3 regions of the Pseudomonas sp. ATCC 13867 genome follow, and region 2 is predicted to be linked to each of the others. Evidence: riboswitches for the same ligand, from Rfam matches in the RefSeq annotation. Region 2 holds a riboswitch; each other region holds the start of a gene.

Region 1 (5,014 bases), 120 kb from region 2:
CATCGCGAGGATTGGTCGTGAAACTCGGCGACATCCGCCACTGGGTGTTCGACATGGACGGCACCCTGACCCTGGCGGTGCACGACTTCCCGGCGATCAAGCGGGCCTTGGGCATTCCCCAGGAACACGACATCCTCTCCCACCTCGCGGCATTGCCGGAGGACGAGGCGGCGGCCAAGCACGCCTGGCTGCTGGAGCATGAGCGCGAACTGGCGGTGGCCTCCACCGCGGCGCCCGGTGCGGTGGCGCTGGTGCGCGCGTTGCACGGGGCCGGCTACCGCCTGGGCATCCTCACCCGCAACGCCCATGAGCTGGCGCTGATCACCCTGGCCGCCATTGGGGTGGGCGATTGTTTCCACAGCGGCGACATCCTCGGCCGTGGCGAGGCCGATCCCAAGCCCAGCGCGGACGGCCTGCTGCGCCTGGCCGCGCGCTGGGACGTGGCGCCGCAGCGGATGCTGATGGTCGGCGACTACCGCTTCGACCTCGACTGCGCCCGCGCGGCGGGTGCGCACAGTGCGTTGGTCAACCTTCCGGAGAACCCCTGGCCCGAGCTGACCGACTGGCATGCGCAGGATTGCGCGCAGTTGGGGCGAATGGCGGGAGTGCTCTAGGCCCGCTGCTGGGCGGGTTCGCGAGCAAGCTCGCTCCTACAGGGTTCAGCACGCGCTGAGACATCGGAGCTACACCGGGCCGCTTTTTGTAGGAGCGAGCTTGCTCGCGAACCGACTTCCCACCATTCCACAGGCCCGGCGTAGGAGCGGACTTCGTCCGCGATTGGTGTCGGCCACGCAGGAGCATCGCGGATGAATCCACTCCTACGGAGGCTCTGTTCGATACCGGTGCGCCTCACCCCAGCCCTCTCCCAAGGGGAGAGGGCGCCGAATCTTGAGCCTGCCAGGACAGTCCCTCTCCCTCCGGAGCGGGTGCGTAGCCAGGGGCAGGGTGAGGGGCCGTCAGGCCGCTTCCCTTACAGCTCCGGCGTCCAGGTCACCGCCAGCAGCGCGGTGCGCCCCGGTTCGCGGTAGGGGCGGGCTTCGCCCATGAAGTCCATTGGACTGGTCGGGCGCAGGTAGTCGCCCAGGGTGTAGTCGCGGTCCAGGGCGTTATCCAGCTTCAGGTCGAAGCGAATCTCGTCGCTGGCCAGCCAGCTGGTGCGCAGGTCGAGCACGCCGTAGCCGGACAGCTCGCGGGTGTTGGCCGCGTCGTCGTAGCGCTGGCTGACCGCACGCCAGGTGCCGCCGAGGCCGATGGCGCCGAACTGGCGATCGAGGTCCAGGCTCAGGGTGCGGCGCGCGCGATACGGCAGGGTGTGGCCGGTGTCGCGGTCGCGCGGGTCGATCAGGCTCAGGCCGAGCGCGGCCTGCCAGCCCAGCACGTCGCGGGCGATGCTGGCTTCGAAGCCATTGATGCGCGCCTTGTTGATATTCTCCGGCTGATTGCTGGTGCTGTCCCAGGCGATCATGTCGTCGATCTCGGTGCGGTACAGCGAGGCTTCCAAGTGCGTGCCTTCGATGCCCCCACGCCATTGCAGCTCGTAGGTCTTCGAGGTCTCGGCCTTGAGGTCCGGGTTGCTCGCGCCGGGGTAGTAGAGGTCGCTGAAGGTCGGCGCGCGGAAGCCTTCGCCGTAACTGGCGATCCAGGTCTGGCTGTCGCCCACCGGTAGGCTGAAGGCGGCGTTCCAGCTGTTCTGGCTGCCGTAGGCCTGGTTGTTGTCGTGGCGGATACCCAGCTCGGTGCCGAAGCTGTCGCCCTTGAAGCTGTGCTGGGCGAAGAAGGCGCGGTTGCTGCGCTGGTCGTCGGCGAAGGCAGTGGTGCCGTCGACCTTGTCTTCGTACCAGTCGGTGCCCAGCGCCAGCTGGTTGGCGTCGTCCAGTTGCAGGCGGTTGATCCAGCTCGCCGAGTGGCGGGTGGTTTCCAGCGTGCCGTTGTTCCAGCTGTCGGCGGCGCCCACGGCCTTGTTGCGGTCGAAGCTGCGGCCCAGTTCCAGGCGGCTGTTCCACATCTTCGAGATCTGGCCGTCGAGGTAGGCGCTGTAGCTGCTGACGCGGAATTTGTCCTGCGGGCGGCCGGGCTCGAAGTTGTAGGCGTCGTCGTATTCGTTCTTGCCGCGCTGGTCGTTGAGGTTCAGGCCGGCCTTCCAGTCTTCGCTGAAGTGGTGGTCCAGGTTCAGGTGCACGGCCTTGTTGCGCTGGGCGTCGTGATCGTTGTCGGCGCCGACGTTGTCGCTGGTGCGATCCCAGCCCTGGCTCTCGTCGAGGCTGCCGCCGAGGTTGTAGCGGGTCTGCTCGTCGCCGCCGGACAGGCTCAGGCTGCGTTCGAAGGTGCCGTGGCTGCCGGCAGCCAGGCGCACTTCGGGGTGCAGGCCGGCTTCGCCGCGACGGGTGAAGATCTGGATGACCCCGCCGATGGCGTCGGCGCCGTACAGCGCGGAACGCGGGCCGCGGGTCACTTCGACGCGCTCGATGCTGTCGATGCTCAGGTAGTCCAGGCGGGCGATGCCGCTGCTGGCCGAAGCGACGCGCTGGCCGTCGACCAGTACCAGGGTCTGCGCAGTGCTGGTGCCGCGCACGGAGTACGAGACCACGCCGCCCGAGCTGCCCATCTGCACGCCGGGCACGCGGGCGAGCAGGGCGGGAACGCTGCGCACTTGTAGCCGCTCGATGTCGGCACGGGTGAATACGCTGTTGGCCGAAGTGGCTTCGGCGCGCGGCTGGGCCTGGCGTGCGGAGGTGATCACCTGGTCGGAGAGCGAGTAGATATCGCTGGCAGCGAAGGCCATGCCGGGCAGCAGGCTGGTGGCCAGGGCGAGTCGGGTCAGTTTCATGGAGCGTCCTCAAAAGCGGTCGGATGACTTTCGAGGAGGGCGTGGCAAGGGCGGACAGGGGCACCGCACTTGACGGTGATGCCCTCCGCAACACCTGTCGGATCGCGTCGAGGGCGGTCTCCGGGCTGCCGACGTCACATCGCCGCCTTCCCGCATTCAGCAGTGGCGGATGGCGATGCTGCGCTCCTTAAGGGGCGCGTCGGTTACCGTTGCGGGGGCAGCGCAGGTCTTTCACCTGCTTCCCGTTACCTCGAACGAAAACGGGCGCACCTTAGTCGGTGCGCCCGTCACTGGCAATACTCCAGGGGAGGGATGCGCCGATCGGCCTCAGCGCTTGCCGAGGGCCTCCAGGCGCGCCTTCACCGAGGCTTCGATGCCGGCGGCGTCTAGCCCGCACTCCGCGAGCATCTGCGCGGGCTTGGCGTGCTCGACGTAGTAGTCCGGCAGACCCAGGTGCAGGATCGGCTGCTGCAGGTTCTCGTGGGCGAGGAATTCGCTGACGGCGGCGCCGGCGCCGCCCATCACCGAGTTCTCCTCGACGGTCACCAGCAGCTCGTGGCTGGCGGCCAGCTGGCGCACCAGTTCCTCGTCCAGCGGCTTGACGAAGCGCATGTCGGCGACCGTGGCATCGAACTGCTCCGCCACTTTCAGCGCTTCGGCCAGTTGCACGCCGAACACCAGGAAGGCGACCTTGCCGGCCTTGCCTTCACGGCGAACCACGCCCTTGCCGATCTCGACCGGTGCCAGCGCCGCCTCGATGGGAGCGTTGGGGCCGGTGCCGCGCGGGTAGCGCACCGCCGCCGGGCCTTCGAAGTGATGGCCGGTGGTGAGCAGCTTGCGCAGTTCGTTCTCGTCGCTGGGGGTCATCACCAGCATGCCGGGGATGCAGCGCAGGTAGGAGAGGTCGAAGCTGCCGGCGTGGGTCGGGCCGTCTTCGCCCACCAGACCGGCGCGGTCGATGGCGAACAGCACGTCGAGGTTCTGCACCGCGACGTCGTGGATCAGCTGGTCGTAGCCGCGCTGCAGGAAGGTGGAGTAGATCGCCACCACGGGCTTTGCGCCGTCGCAGGCCATGCCGGCCGCGAGGGTCACGGCGTGCTGCTCGGCGATGGCGACATCGAAGTAGCGGTCCGGGAATTTGTCGGCGAAGGCGACCAGGTCCGAGCCTTCCTTCATCGCCGGGGTGATGCCGACCAGGCGCGGGTCCTGGGCGGCCATGTCGCACAGCCACTGGCCGAACACGCTGGAGTACTTCGGCCCGCCGGCCTTCTTCGGCACGGCATGGGCGGGAGCGCCTTCGGGTTCGAGCTTGGTGATGGCGTGGTAGCCGATCGGGTCGATCTCGGCCGGGCCGAAGCCCTTGCCCTTCTTGGTCACCACGTGGAGGAACTGCGGGCCCTTGAGGTCACGCATGTTGCGCAGGGTGGCGATCAGGGTCGGCAGGTCGTGGCCGTCGATGGGGCCGATGTAGTTCCAGCCCAGCTCCTCGAAGAGCGTGCCGGGGACCAGCATGCCCTTGGCGTATTCCTCGGTGCGGCGGGCGATCTCCCAGGCGCCGGGCAGGCGCGAGAGCACCTTCTTGCTGCCTTCGCGCATGCTGCTGTAGGTGCGGCTGGAGAGAATCTTGGCCAGGTAGTTGGACAGGCCGCCGACATTGTTGGAGATCGACATGTCGTTGTCGTTGAGGATCACCAGCATGTCGGCCTTGACCTCCGACGCGTGGTTGAGTGCCTCGAAGGCCATGCCGGCGGTCAGTGCGCCGTCGCCGATCACCGCCACCGACTTGCGGCCCGAGCCCTGCATGCGGGCGGCGATGGCCATCCCCAGCGCGGCGCTGATGGAGGTGCTGGAGTGACCGACGCCAAAGGTGTCGTACTCGCTCTCCGAGCGGCGCGGGAAGGCGGCCAGGCCGTCCTTCTGGCGCAGGCTGCCCATGCGCTCGCGGCGACCGGTGAGGATCTTGTGCGGGTAGGCCTGGTGGCCGACGTCCCACACCAGACGGTCGTCCGGGGTGTCGAAGACGTAGTGCAGGGCGACCGTCAGTTCGATGACGCCCAGGCCTGCGCCGAAGTGCCCGCCAGTCTGGCCGACGCTGTACAGCAGGTACTGGCGCAGTTCGTCAGCGAGGGTCAGCAGCTCCGCTTCGCCCAGGCGACGCAGCTCGACCGGCGTGCTGGCGCGGTCGAG
Region 2 (5,014 bases):
GCACCGATGAAATAGACCGTCATGGCTGCTCCCGCTCGGATTCGACGGGGATGAAAGCCAGCGCGCAGGTGGCTTGCTCGCTGCGGCGCTTGCCCACCAGCAGGCGTGCCGGCGCACCACCTTGCGCCTCGGCCTGCAGCAATGCCGCCGCTTCGGCCACGCTCGCGCTGCCGGTGGCCGCGCGCACAGTTTCAGAAGGCTCGCCCAGGTTCCTCTCGCAGGCCGCCAATTGTTGCGGTGTGAACAGCGCCAGCGGCAAGTCGAGGGCAGCAGCCAGGGCGGTCAGCCCCTCTTCGTCGGCTTTCAGCGTGGCGCTGGCCAGGGCGGTGAGATGGGACTCGTCGAGCCCGGCCTCGGCCAGCGTATCCCGTAGCAAGGCATGCAGTTCATCGAGCGGGCAGCCCCGGCGGCAACCGAGGCCGGCAACCAGCGTCATCGGCATTCTCCTGGAAGTGACACCTGTAAATGAAAACCCCGCAGGCGGCTGGGCCGGCTGCGGGGTCGAGCATAGCGGCGAATCAGGCCGAGGGGGCGAAACGGCGGAACAACCAGGCGGCCACCAGACCCAGGGCCGCCCAGAACACCGCGTTGGTGACCAGCGAGGCGACGATGAACTCGTGAGCCAGGCTTTCCGGCGCGAGGCTGGAATGCACTTCCGGCTGCGGCGCGCCGATCACGTGCGGCACCACCAGCAACGCAAGGCCGACGATGCGCAGCGCCCAGTGGCGGCCGAACACCAGCAGCGCGAGACCGGCGGCGGTGGCGGCGGCAGTGCCGATCCACCAGGTCTGCCGCAGGCTCAGATCCGCGGCGGCGGTGCCGGGGACTTCCGGCGGCAGGCCGAGGGACGGCGCCAGGTTGAACACGGCAAAACCGGCCAGGCCCCAGAGCAGGCCTTCGGAGGTCTTGCCCGGCTCACGCAGGGTGAACAGGCCCGCGAGCATCAGCGCGAAACCCACCGCGACCACCAGATTGCCGCCGGTGGTGGAGAGGATGCGCTGCCAGCCATCTTCCGGCTCCCAGGCTTCCTCGTCATGGTGATGACCCGCAACTGCGCCGTCGGCGTGCTCATGGGCATGTTCTTCGACCAGTGCGGCGGCCGGCTCGGATTTCTCATAGGTTTCCGCCTTGAGGATCAGCGGGGATACCCACAGCAGCTGGACCACGGTCAGCACCAGCGCGGCGATCAGACCGGCGAATCCGGCGGTCTGGGCGATACGTTTGATCATTGCAGTTCTCCGGACGAAACGAGACCTCGAGCGCGGCGAACCAGCGATCGCGAGTGCCTCGAATACGCTGCGCTTACGCGCAGGCAGCGTGCGTCAGTGGCAGGGGAAGCCCGCACTATGGCGGGTATCGTGGGCAGCGTTGTGCACTGCTTCCAGATGAGAGAAACCGGCGAAATACACCAGCAGCGCACCGAGCAGGCTGGCGCCAACGGCCAGGCTGATGCGCTTGGAAAGGGGGATGGAAGTACTCGACGCCTGTTGCGTCAGGATGCTGCTGGACATGAACGTTCCCTCTGAAAAGAGTGAGAACGCAGAGGTTGAACGCATTCGAACGCGCCGGATCGGTCGCGCCACGGCCTGCGCCCGCCCACCGCGGGTTTGCCAAAATGTGAGGATTCCAGGCCGGTCTCCGGGCTTGCGACGCCAGCGAGAGACTCTCGCCGGATGGGCCAGCCTTCCCATGCCTTGGCACAGTGGCTACTGACGACCCTCGATGCGCTTACCGTTGCGGGGGCAGCGCCGGACTGGTCCTTGCGGACGCACCGGCTTCCCGTTTCACCTCGCGCGCGTCGGCGCGAGACACCTGAAACCGCGCTAGCTGACCACGGCAGTCCCGCAGCGTCAACTGCGCGTCGCCCGATCCCCGGCGATTGACCGCCCCGGCCACGCTGCGTAGCCTTCCTCCCTTCGAGGTTCTCCGGCACTGGCCGGAGCTAAGAGGGAACGTGGAAATCTTCGGATGCGCCACGGCTGCCCCCGCAACTGTGAACAGCCTGTTCTTTCACACGCCACTGCCGACTACGGCGGGAAGGCGAAAGGACGATCAAGGGCTGTGAGCCAGGAGACCTGCCTCGTGACTGGTTTTCGATCTGCTGCGCGTCGGCCATGCTGCGTTGGCGGATCGTCGTGGACTGCTCATTGACTACAGTCAACTCCGCGTCCCCGACGATCCTCCGCCTTGCCTGGCTCTAGCTCGCGAGATCCGGAACCGGTTCGTTATCAACAGACAACCGGGCGGGGTGATCCGGTGGCGACCTTCGTTGCGCGGCGAACCCGCGCGCGCGCCCTTCATCCGCCCTCCAATGTCCACTTGCGAGGCGCGCATGAAAACCCTGGCCAAACTCCCCGTCACCATCGTCACCGGCTTCCTCGGTGCCGGCAAAACCACCCTCCTGCGCCACATGCTCGACAATGCCGAGGGCCGCCGCATCGCGGTGATCGTCAACGAATTCGGCGAGCTGGGCATCGACGGCGAAATCCTCAAGCAGTGCTCCATCGGTTGCAGCGAAGAAGAGGCGGTCGGCCGCGTCTTCGAGCTGGCCAACGGCTGCCTGTGCTGCACCGTGCAGGAAGAGTTCTTCCCGGTGATGCGCGAACTGGTGGCGCGCCGTGGCGACCTCGACCAGATCCTCATCGAGACCTCGGGCCTGGCCCTGCCCAAGCCGCTGGTGCAGGCCTTCCAGTGGCCGGAAATCCGCAACGCCTGCACCGTGGACGCGGTGATCACCGTGGTCGACAGCCCGGCAGTGGCCGCCGGCACCTTCGCCGCCCACCCCGAGCAGGTGGACGAGCAGCGCAAGCAGGACCCGAACCTGGACCACGAATCGCCGCTGCACGAACTCTTCGAAGACCAGCTGGCCAGCGCCGACCTGGTGGTACTGAACAAGGCCGACCTGCTCGACGCCGAGGCGCTGGCCCGCGTGCGTGCCGAAGTCGCCGAGGAGTTGCCGCCGGCGGTGAAGATCGTCGAAGCCAACTCCGGCCAGCTGCCGCTCTCGGTGCTGCTGGGGCTGAACGCCGAAGCCGAGCTGCACATCGACAGCCGCCCGACTCATCACGTCCACTCCAATGAAGAGCACGAAGGCCATGAAGATCACCACCACGACGAGTTCGACTCCTTCCACGTCGACCTGCCGGAAGTGGAAGAGCGCGCCCTGCTCGATGTGCTGAACGCGCTGGTCGAGCGCCACGCCGTGCTGCGCATCAAGGGCTTCGTCGCCATCCCCGGCAAACCCATGCGCCTGCTGGTGCAGGGCGTCGGCAAACGCTTCGACAAGCACTTCGACCGCGCCTGGCGCAGCGACGAAACCCGCAGCACCCGCCTGGTCGTGATCGGCCAGGAACTGGACCAGGCCGCCATCAGCAACGAGCTGCGTACCGCCCTGGCGTAACACTGCTTTTCGTAGGAGCGAGCTTGCTCGCGAACGGCCTCGCAGCGGGGTCTGGTTCGCGAGCAAGAGCTAGGCGCCCCCTCGCTCCTACATGAAGCCCTACACCGAGCAAGCCTCATGCATCTGCTGCGCACCCAACCCGGCGGTTTCGTCCCCGACGACGGCATCGCCCACCTGGCCCAGACGCCCGCCGAGCTGGTGATCCTCTGCAGCGGCGATTCGCACCTGGCGCTGCTCGCCGAGGCCGCCCGCGAGCTGCCGGAGGGCTACCCGAGCCTGCGCCTGGCCAACCCCATGCAGTTGCAGAACCACGCCTCGGTGGACCTCTACGTCGACGAGGTACTGCAGCACGCCAGGGCCATCCTGATCTCGGTGCACGGCGGCGTCGGCTACTGGCGCTACGGCATGGAGCAACTGGCGGCGCTGGCCGAGCGCGGCGCCACGCTGATCGCCGTGCCCGGCGACGACAAGCCCGACCCCGAACTCGGCGCCCTGTGCAACGTCCCACCTGAGGATGCCGAACGCCTCTGGCAGTACCTGCGCCAGGGCGGCATGGACAACGCCCGGCAGTTCTTCGCCTGCCTGGCCAGCCGCCACCTGCAACGCGACTACGCCTGGAGCGAACCACGGACGCTGCCCCGAGTGGCGGTCTATCACCCGCAAGTCGGCAGCTGCGACCTCACCCGCTGGCAGGTCGACTGGAACCCTGAGTACCCGGTCGCCACGCTGCTGTTCTATCGCACCCACCTGCAAGCGGCGAACACCGGTTTCATCGACACCTTCTGCGAACGCCTGCAGGCCCAGAGCATCAACCCGTTGCCCATCGCCGTCGCCAGCCTCAAGGAAGCCGCTTGCCTCGATGCCGTGGAAAACCTGCTCGATAGCGCCGACGCCGAGCTGATCATCAACACCACCGGCTTCGCCCAGTCGAACCCGGAAGCGCCGCAGGACCGTCCCTTCCGCCGCGACGTGCCGGTGCTGCAAGCCATCTGCTCGCTGGACAACCTCGACCTCTGGCGCGCCAACCCGCAGGGCCTCGGTCCGCGCGACCTGGCCATGCACATCGCGCTGCCGGAACTGGACGGTCGCATCATCACCCGGCCGATCAGTTTCAAGGGCCTGGCCTGGCGCAGCGAGCGCAGCCAGAGCGACGTGGTCTGCTACCTGCCGCACCTGCCCGGCATGGACTTCGTCGCCGAGCTCGCGCGGCGCTGGATGCTGCTGGCGCGCAAGACCAACGCCGACAAGCGCGTGGCGCTGATCCTGGCGAATTACCCGACCCGCGACGGGCGCATCGGCAACGGTGTCGGCCTCGACACGCCGGCCGCCGCGCTGAACATCCTGCGCGCGCTGGAGGCTCAGGGTTATCCGGTCGCCGGCCTGCCCGATTCCGGCACAGCACTGATCCAGCAACTGCTCGGCGGCATCAGCAACGATCTGGACAGCCTCGACCTGCGCCCCTGCGCGCAGAGCCTGGCGCTGGACGACTACCTCGCCTGCTTCGCGCGCCTGCCTGAAGCCAACCAGCAAGCGGTGCGCGAGCGCTGGGGCGAGCCGCAGCAGGACCCGATGTTCCGCAGTGGCCGCCTGATGGTCGCAGGCCTGCGCTTCGGC
Region 3 (5,014 bases), 830 kb from region 2:
GCCGATACCTCGCGCAGTAGGCGTTCGCCCTGGGCTCCGGCCAGCGGGCCGACCAGCAGGATGGCCTTCATCAGAAGCTGAAGGTGTAGCGCAGCTCGGCGGTGCGCGGCCGGCCGAGGTTGTCCACCTGGCGGATGCCGTTGCTGCTGCGGCCGGTGGCGTAGTCGCGGTCCAGCAGGTTCTCCAGCAGCAGGCTCAGGCGATGCGCGCGGGCGCCGTCGAGGTATCGGTAGGCATCGCCATCGAGCACGCTGTAGTGACCGTAGTCGTCGTCCTGGGCGCTGACGATGGAGCCGACGTAGCGCGCGGCAAGACCGGCCCCCCAGAGGTTGTCGTCATAGCCCAGGCGCAGGCGGGCAAAGAAGTGCGGGATGTTGTTCACCGTCACGCCGTCGTGGCTGTCCACGAGATTGCGCGTGGCGTCGGCGGAGAGCTGCCAGTGCCGGCCGAACTGCCACTGGCCGTTGGCTTCCACGCCACGCACGGTGATCTCGCCATTGCCGTTCACCCATTGATCGCCGACGAGGGTGATGAGGTCGGTGATCTCGCGACGGAACAGGGTGACGCTGCCGCTCCACGGCTGGTCGAACAGCTCGCCGGTGTAGTCCAGGCCCAGTTCGGCGTTGCGGCTGCGCTCGGGCTTGAGGTCGCGATTGCCGACTTCGTCGCCTGGTTCGTTGACGAACAGTTGCTCGGCGGTAGGCAACTTGAAGGCGGTGCCCAACTGGCCGCGCAGTTTGAGCTGCTGCGTGAGGTCGTAGAGCGAGGTCAGCATCCACACCGTGGCGCCCTCACCGCCCGAGATTTCCTCGCGGCGCACGCCCAGGCTCGGGTGCCAGTCGGGCAGCGCCTCGATGTTCGGTCGCAGCTGGGCGTAGAGCGCGTGGGATTCGGCCTTGTCGTTGTCGATGATCAGCACATCGTCCTGGCCCTTGTACCACTGGTTGTCGTTGCCGAAGACCAGCTCGTGGCCACCGCCGAAGCGTGCCTTGCCTTCGAGCTGCGCGCCCCAGTCGGTGAAGCCCCAGTAGTCGTTGTGATTGAGCACCTGGGTAGCGCCGCCCTGCAGGTTGTAGACGCGGTCGTAGCGGGTGTCCCAATCGTTGAGGTGGGTCTTGGCGAACCAGCTGAAATCGTCGCCGACACTCTGCTGGAAGGTCGCCGTGGCGATCTGCTGCACGCGGTTGTTGCTGGTGTGGTGGTTGGAGGTCGGCCGGGCGAAGTCCAGTTCGGCATCGGCGTACTGGTAGAACAGCTCCAGGCGCGAAGCGTCGCCGATGGCCTGGATGGCCTTGGCGCCGAACACGTTGACGTCGTACGAGCGACGCTTGTCGCTGACCGTACTGGTCATGTCCTGGTCGCGGTACGGCTGGTAGCCGTCGGAGCGGTTGTGGCTGACGTAGGCCATCAGGCCAAGGTCGCCCAGGCCGTTGTGCACGATCTTCTCGGCGCGGGCATCACCGCTGCGCCCCTTGAAGGTGTCCAGGCCGAGGTTCACCTCGCCGGATGCCTCGCGACTGCGCGCGCTGCGGGTGACGATGTTGATCACCCCGGACACCGCCTGGGTGCCGAACAGCAGGCCCTGGCCGCCCTTGAGCACTTCGATGCGCTCCACCGCGGTGGTCGGCAGGGTGTCGAGGTAGATGCCGCCGTAGAGGCGGTTGTTCAGGCGCACACCGTCCAGCAGGATCAGCGTGTCGTCGTTGCGTCCGCCGAGCAGCGAGTAGGTGCCGTAGTCGAACGGGCCGTTCTTCGGCGCGACGAACAGGCCGGGCACGTACATCTGCAGCACGCGGGTGATGTCGGCGCTGGGGCCGGCGCGTTCGATCTGCTGGCGGTCGATGACCTCCAGCTTGCTGCCGTAGCGGGCCATGTCCGCCACGGTGGTGGACTCCACCGAAGGCGCGTTGACGACTTCGTCGGCCAGGTTCAGCGGCGCTGCCGACAGGTGCGGGCCGAGGACGCAGAGGGAGAAAACGGGAGTCCAGCGCAGGGCACGCCGGTTCGGATAGATAGGAAGTTGCAAGGTGATCGCCTCGAAATCGGGATTTCGCAGGCGGCGCAGCGACACCCGGAACGAGCGCGCCCCGGGAACCGGCTCACGCCCGCCCACCGCGGGTTTGCCAAACAGGTTCCAGGCCGGTCTCCGGGCTTGCGAGGATCATGAAACATCCGCCTTCCCATGCCTGAGCACAGTGGCCTTGTGGATGCTCCGCTCGCTTACCGTTGCGGGGGCAGCGCCGGACTGATCGCACGAGGGCGACGCACCGGCTTCCCGTTTCACCCCACGCACGGCGGCGGGGGGCACCTGAAACGGGGCGAATCTGAACATTCGGGGAACGAAAGCGTCAAGCACGGGGGTTGAACAGGATGTTGCGGGAGCGGCGCAAAAGCGCAGGATCAGTGCCAGGGATCGTAGGTACCGAAACTCCAGATGTGCCCTTCCGGATCACGGCAGGTGAAACCCTGGCCGCCGTAGTCCTCGTCCTTGATGTCGATGACGATCTGCGCGCCACCGTCCACTACCGCGCGATACAGCGCCTCGGCATCCCTCACCACCACATAGATGCTCTGGGTGCAGCCGCCAATCTCGTCGGGCTGGCGCATCAGCCGGCCGTACTCGTTGTCGTGCAGCGACCCGAGCATCACCAGCCCACTGCCATCGGCCAGCGCCAACTGCGCGTGGGCGATGCCGCCGTGGTCATCGGCGACCACCAGCTGCCGCTGGAAACCGAAGGTGGCGCACAGCCAGTCGATGGCCTGCGGCGCATCGCGGTAGCGCAGGCAGGGAATGACGCTGGGGCGGGCGATGGGAGCGGGCGTGGGCATGGCGATCTCCGGCGAAAAAGGGCGCGAGGTTCTGAGCATAGTCGCCCGCTTTGCGCTGCTCAGCGCTGCCCGGCGACCAACCGCAACACGGGGAGCGACACCGAAGCGCAAGTTCCTGCAAGACCGCTCCAGGGACCAGCAGTAGTTTGGACAGAACGATCCCAAGGAGAAAACCACCGTGACCCAACGCCAACCGATCAACCTGCAGGACAAGCTCGGCCGCATCACTGAGACCTGGCAGCCGCGAGTGATCGCCGAGATGAACGACTACCAGTTCAAGGTGGTGAAGCTGCACGGCGATTTCGTCTGGCACAGCCACGCCGACACCGACGAGACCTTCATCGTGCTCGACGGCGAGCTGCGCATCGACTTCCGCGACGGCCCGCTGACCCTGCGAGCCGGCGAACTCTACGTGGTGCCTCGCGGCGTCGAGCACAAGCCCTATGCCGAACACGAGGTGCAGGTGATGCTGATCGAACCGCGCGGCGTGCTGAACACCGGCGACCAGGGCGGCGAACGCACGGCGGAGAATGATCGCTGGATCTGACCGTCGATCACCTGCCCTGGCGACCGCCGATCAGCGGCCGCTCCCGCTTCGCTGGCTGCTGCTATGCCTGTCGGAAGAACGCCGCTCCCAGCCGGAGACTGTCACGCCTGGGATACACAGGCGCGGCTCTGGCGGCGTCGCCGGTTCGGGTCCGCGTCCAGCGAAGCCCGGAGCCGGGCCGGAGGTGCGACATGCTTTATCTGGTGAACTGGACCATCCCCATCGAGAACCGCGACAGGATCATCCAGCGCTTCCTCAAGACCGGCGGCCAGCCGCCGCCCGGCGTGAAGCTGGTCGGTCGCTGGCACGCTATGGGCCACATGCTCGGCTTCGGCCTGGCGGAAGCCGAGAACCCCCTCGACGTGCAACGCTGGATGCTGCAGTGGACCGACCTGATGCACCTGCAGGTGCACCCGGCGATGACCGACGCGGAATATGCACCGCTGCTCGCGCAGATGCTGCAGCAGGCGGCGGACACCCCATCGGTCAGTCCCTGAGCGCGACCTCGCCCGGCTTGGCGCCGAAGCGCTTGCGGTAGTCGCTCGGCGCCATGCCGGTGATCTTGCGGAAGGTGCTGCGGAACGAGCCTGGATCGAGGTAGCCAACGGTGTAGGCGATGTGGTCCACCGTACCGTTGGTGAACTCCAGCAGCTCGCGCGCCTTGCCCACCCGCAGGTGCTGGCAGTACTCGGTAGGCTTGAGTCCGGTAGCGGAGCGGAAACGGCGCAGGAAGGTGCGCTCCTCCAGCCCTGCCTGGGCGGCCATGGCGGCGAGGCTGACGTCCACCGCGCCATTGCCCTGCAGCCAGTGCTGCACCTTGAGGATCGCGGCGTCGCCATGCCCCAGCAGCGGCGCGAAGTTGCTGCCGCACTGCTGGGCGCTGTCGCTGTGCTCCACCACCAGGAAGCGCGCGGTGCGGTTGGCGATGCTCGGGCCGAGCAGGCGGTCGACGATGCGCAGGCCGAGGTCCGACCAGGCCATCAGCCCGGCGGAGGTGATCAGGTCGCCATCATCGACGATCGGCTTGTGCGCCTCCAGGCGCACCCTGGGAAAACGCCGGGCGAAGGCCTCGGCCCCGCTCCAATGGGCGGTGGCGGAACGCCCATCGAGCAGGCCCGCCTCGGCCACCAGCAGCCCGCCGATGCACACCGAACCGACGATGGCGCCCTGCGCATGGCGCGCGGCCAGCCATTCGGTGAGATGGCGCAAGGGCTCAGCATCCGGCAGGCCGAACAGCGCCGGAGGGACGAGCACGGCGACCAGCCGGCTGTCCACGTCCGGGCGCGTGTCGAAGATACGCCGGGGCTCGCCGCCGTCCTCGCCGGACCAGTGGCTGACGCGCAGCGCCGGCAACTGCTGCGCGGCTTCTTCGCCAGCGATCCGCTCGGCCACCGCGAACAGGTCGGTCAACCCATGCAGCGCCGCCGCCTGCACACCGGGGTAGAGCAGCAACCCGATCTCGACGACGCTCCGTTGCACAACCATTGTCAGTTTTCCCCCGGTTATTGTCGTTCCGCCTGATCCCCCCGCGGCGCGCGGCGAACCATACTGGTTCCACTTCCTCACCCCTCAACGTTCAAGAAGGACTTCGGAAATGGCCAAGCAAGCGCTCATCCTAGTGGATATCCAGAACGACTA

The links. A riboswitch is a leader RNA that binds a small molecule or an ion and turns the genes downstream of it on or off. The one in region 2 is predicted to bind cobalamin.
Region 1: it holds a riboswitch for cobalamin, as region 2 does, so the genes downstream of both, H681_RS03715 (TonB-dependent receptor domain-containing protein) here and H681_RS03100 (CbtB domain-containing protein) in region 2, are expected to answer to the same signal.
Region 3: it holds a riboswitch for cobalamin, as region 2 does, so the genes downstream of both, H681_RS06895 (TonB-dependent receptor plug domain-containing protein) here and H681_RS03100 (CbtB domain-containing protein) in region 2, are expected to answer to the same signal.

What each region holds. Positions count from the first base shown of each region.
Region 1 is NC_020829.1:791,579-796,592, forward strand. Features, by position in the region: gene tesB (acyl-CoA thioesterase II) at 1-21, shown strand, start outside; gene H681_RS03710 (HAD family hydrolase) at 18-614, shown strand; gene H681_RS03715 (TonB-dependent receptor domain-containing protein) at 971-2,827, opposite strand; cobalamin riboswitch at 2,922-3,126, opposite strand; gene dxs (1-deoxy-D-xylulose-5-phosphate synthase) at 3,155-5,014, opposite strand, start outside.
Region 2 is NC_020829.1:668,983-673,996, reverse strand. Features, by position in the region: gene cobM (precorrin-4 C(11)-methyltransferase) at 1-23, opposite strand, end outside; gene H681_RS03110 (cobalamin biosynthesis protein) at 20-436, opposite strand; gene H681_RS03105 (CbtA family protein) at 519-1,229, opposite strand; gene H681_RS03100 (CbtB domain-containing protein) at 1,323-1,511, opposite strand; cobalamin riboswitch at 1,613-1,831, opposite strand; cobalamin riboswitch at 1,903-2,097, shown strand; gene cobW (cobalamin biosynthesis protein CobW) at 2,333-3,400, shown strand; gene cobN (cobaltochelatase subunit CobN) at 3,518-5,014, shown strand, end outside.
Region 3 is NC_020829.1:1,503,938-1,508,951, reverse strand. Features, by position in the region: gene H681_RS06900 ((2Fe-2S) ferredoxin domain-containing protein) at 1-71, opposite strand, end outside; gene H681_RS06895 (TonB-dependent receptor plug domain-containing protein) at 71-2,026, opposite strand; cobalamin riboswitch at 2,121-2,327, opposite strand; gene H681_RS06890 (VOC family protein) at 2,401-2,829, opposite strand; gene H681_RS06885 (cupin domain-containing protein) at 3,008-3,376, shown strand; gene H681_RS06880 (DUF3303 domain-containing protein) at 3,568-3,873, shown strand; gene H681_RS06875 (GlxA family transcriptional regulator) at 3,863-4,861, opposite strand; gene H681_RS06870 (cysteine hydrolase family protein) at 4,971-5,014, shown strand, end outside.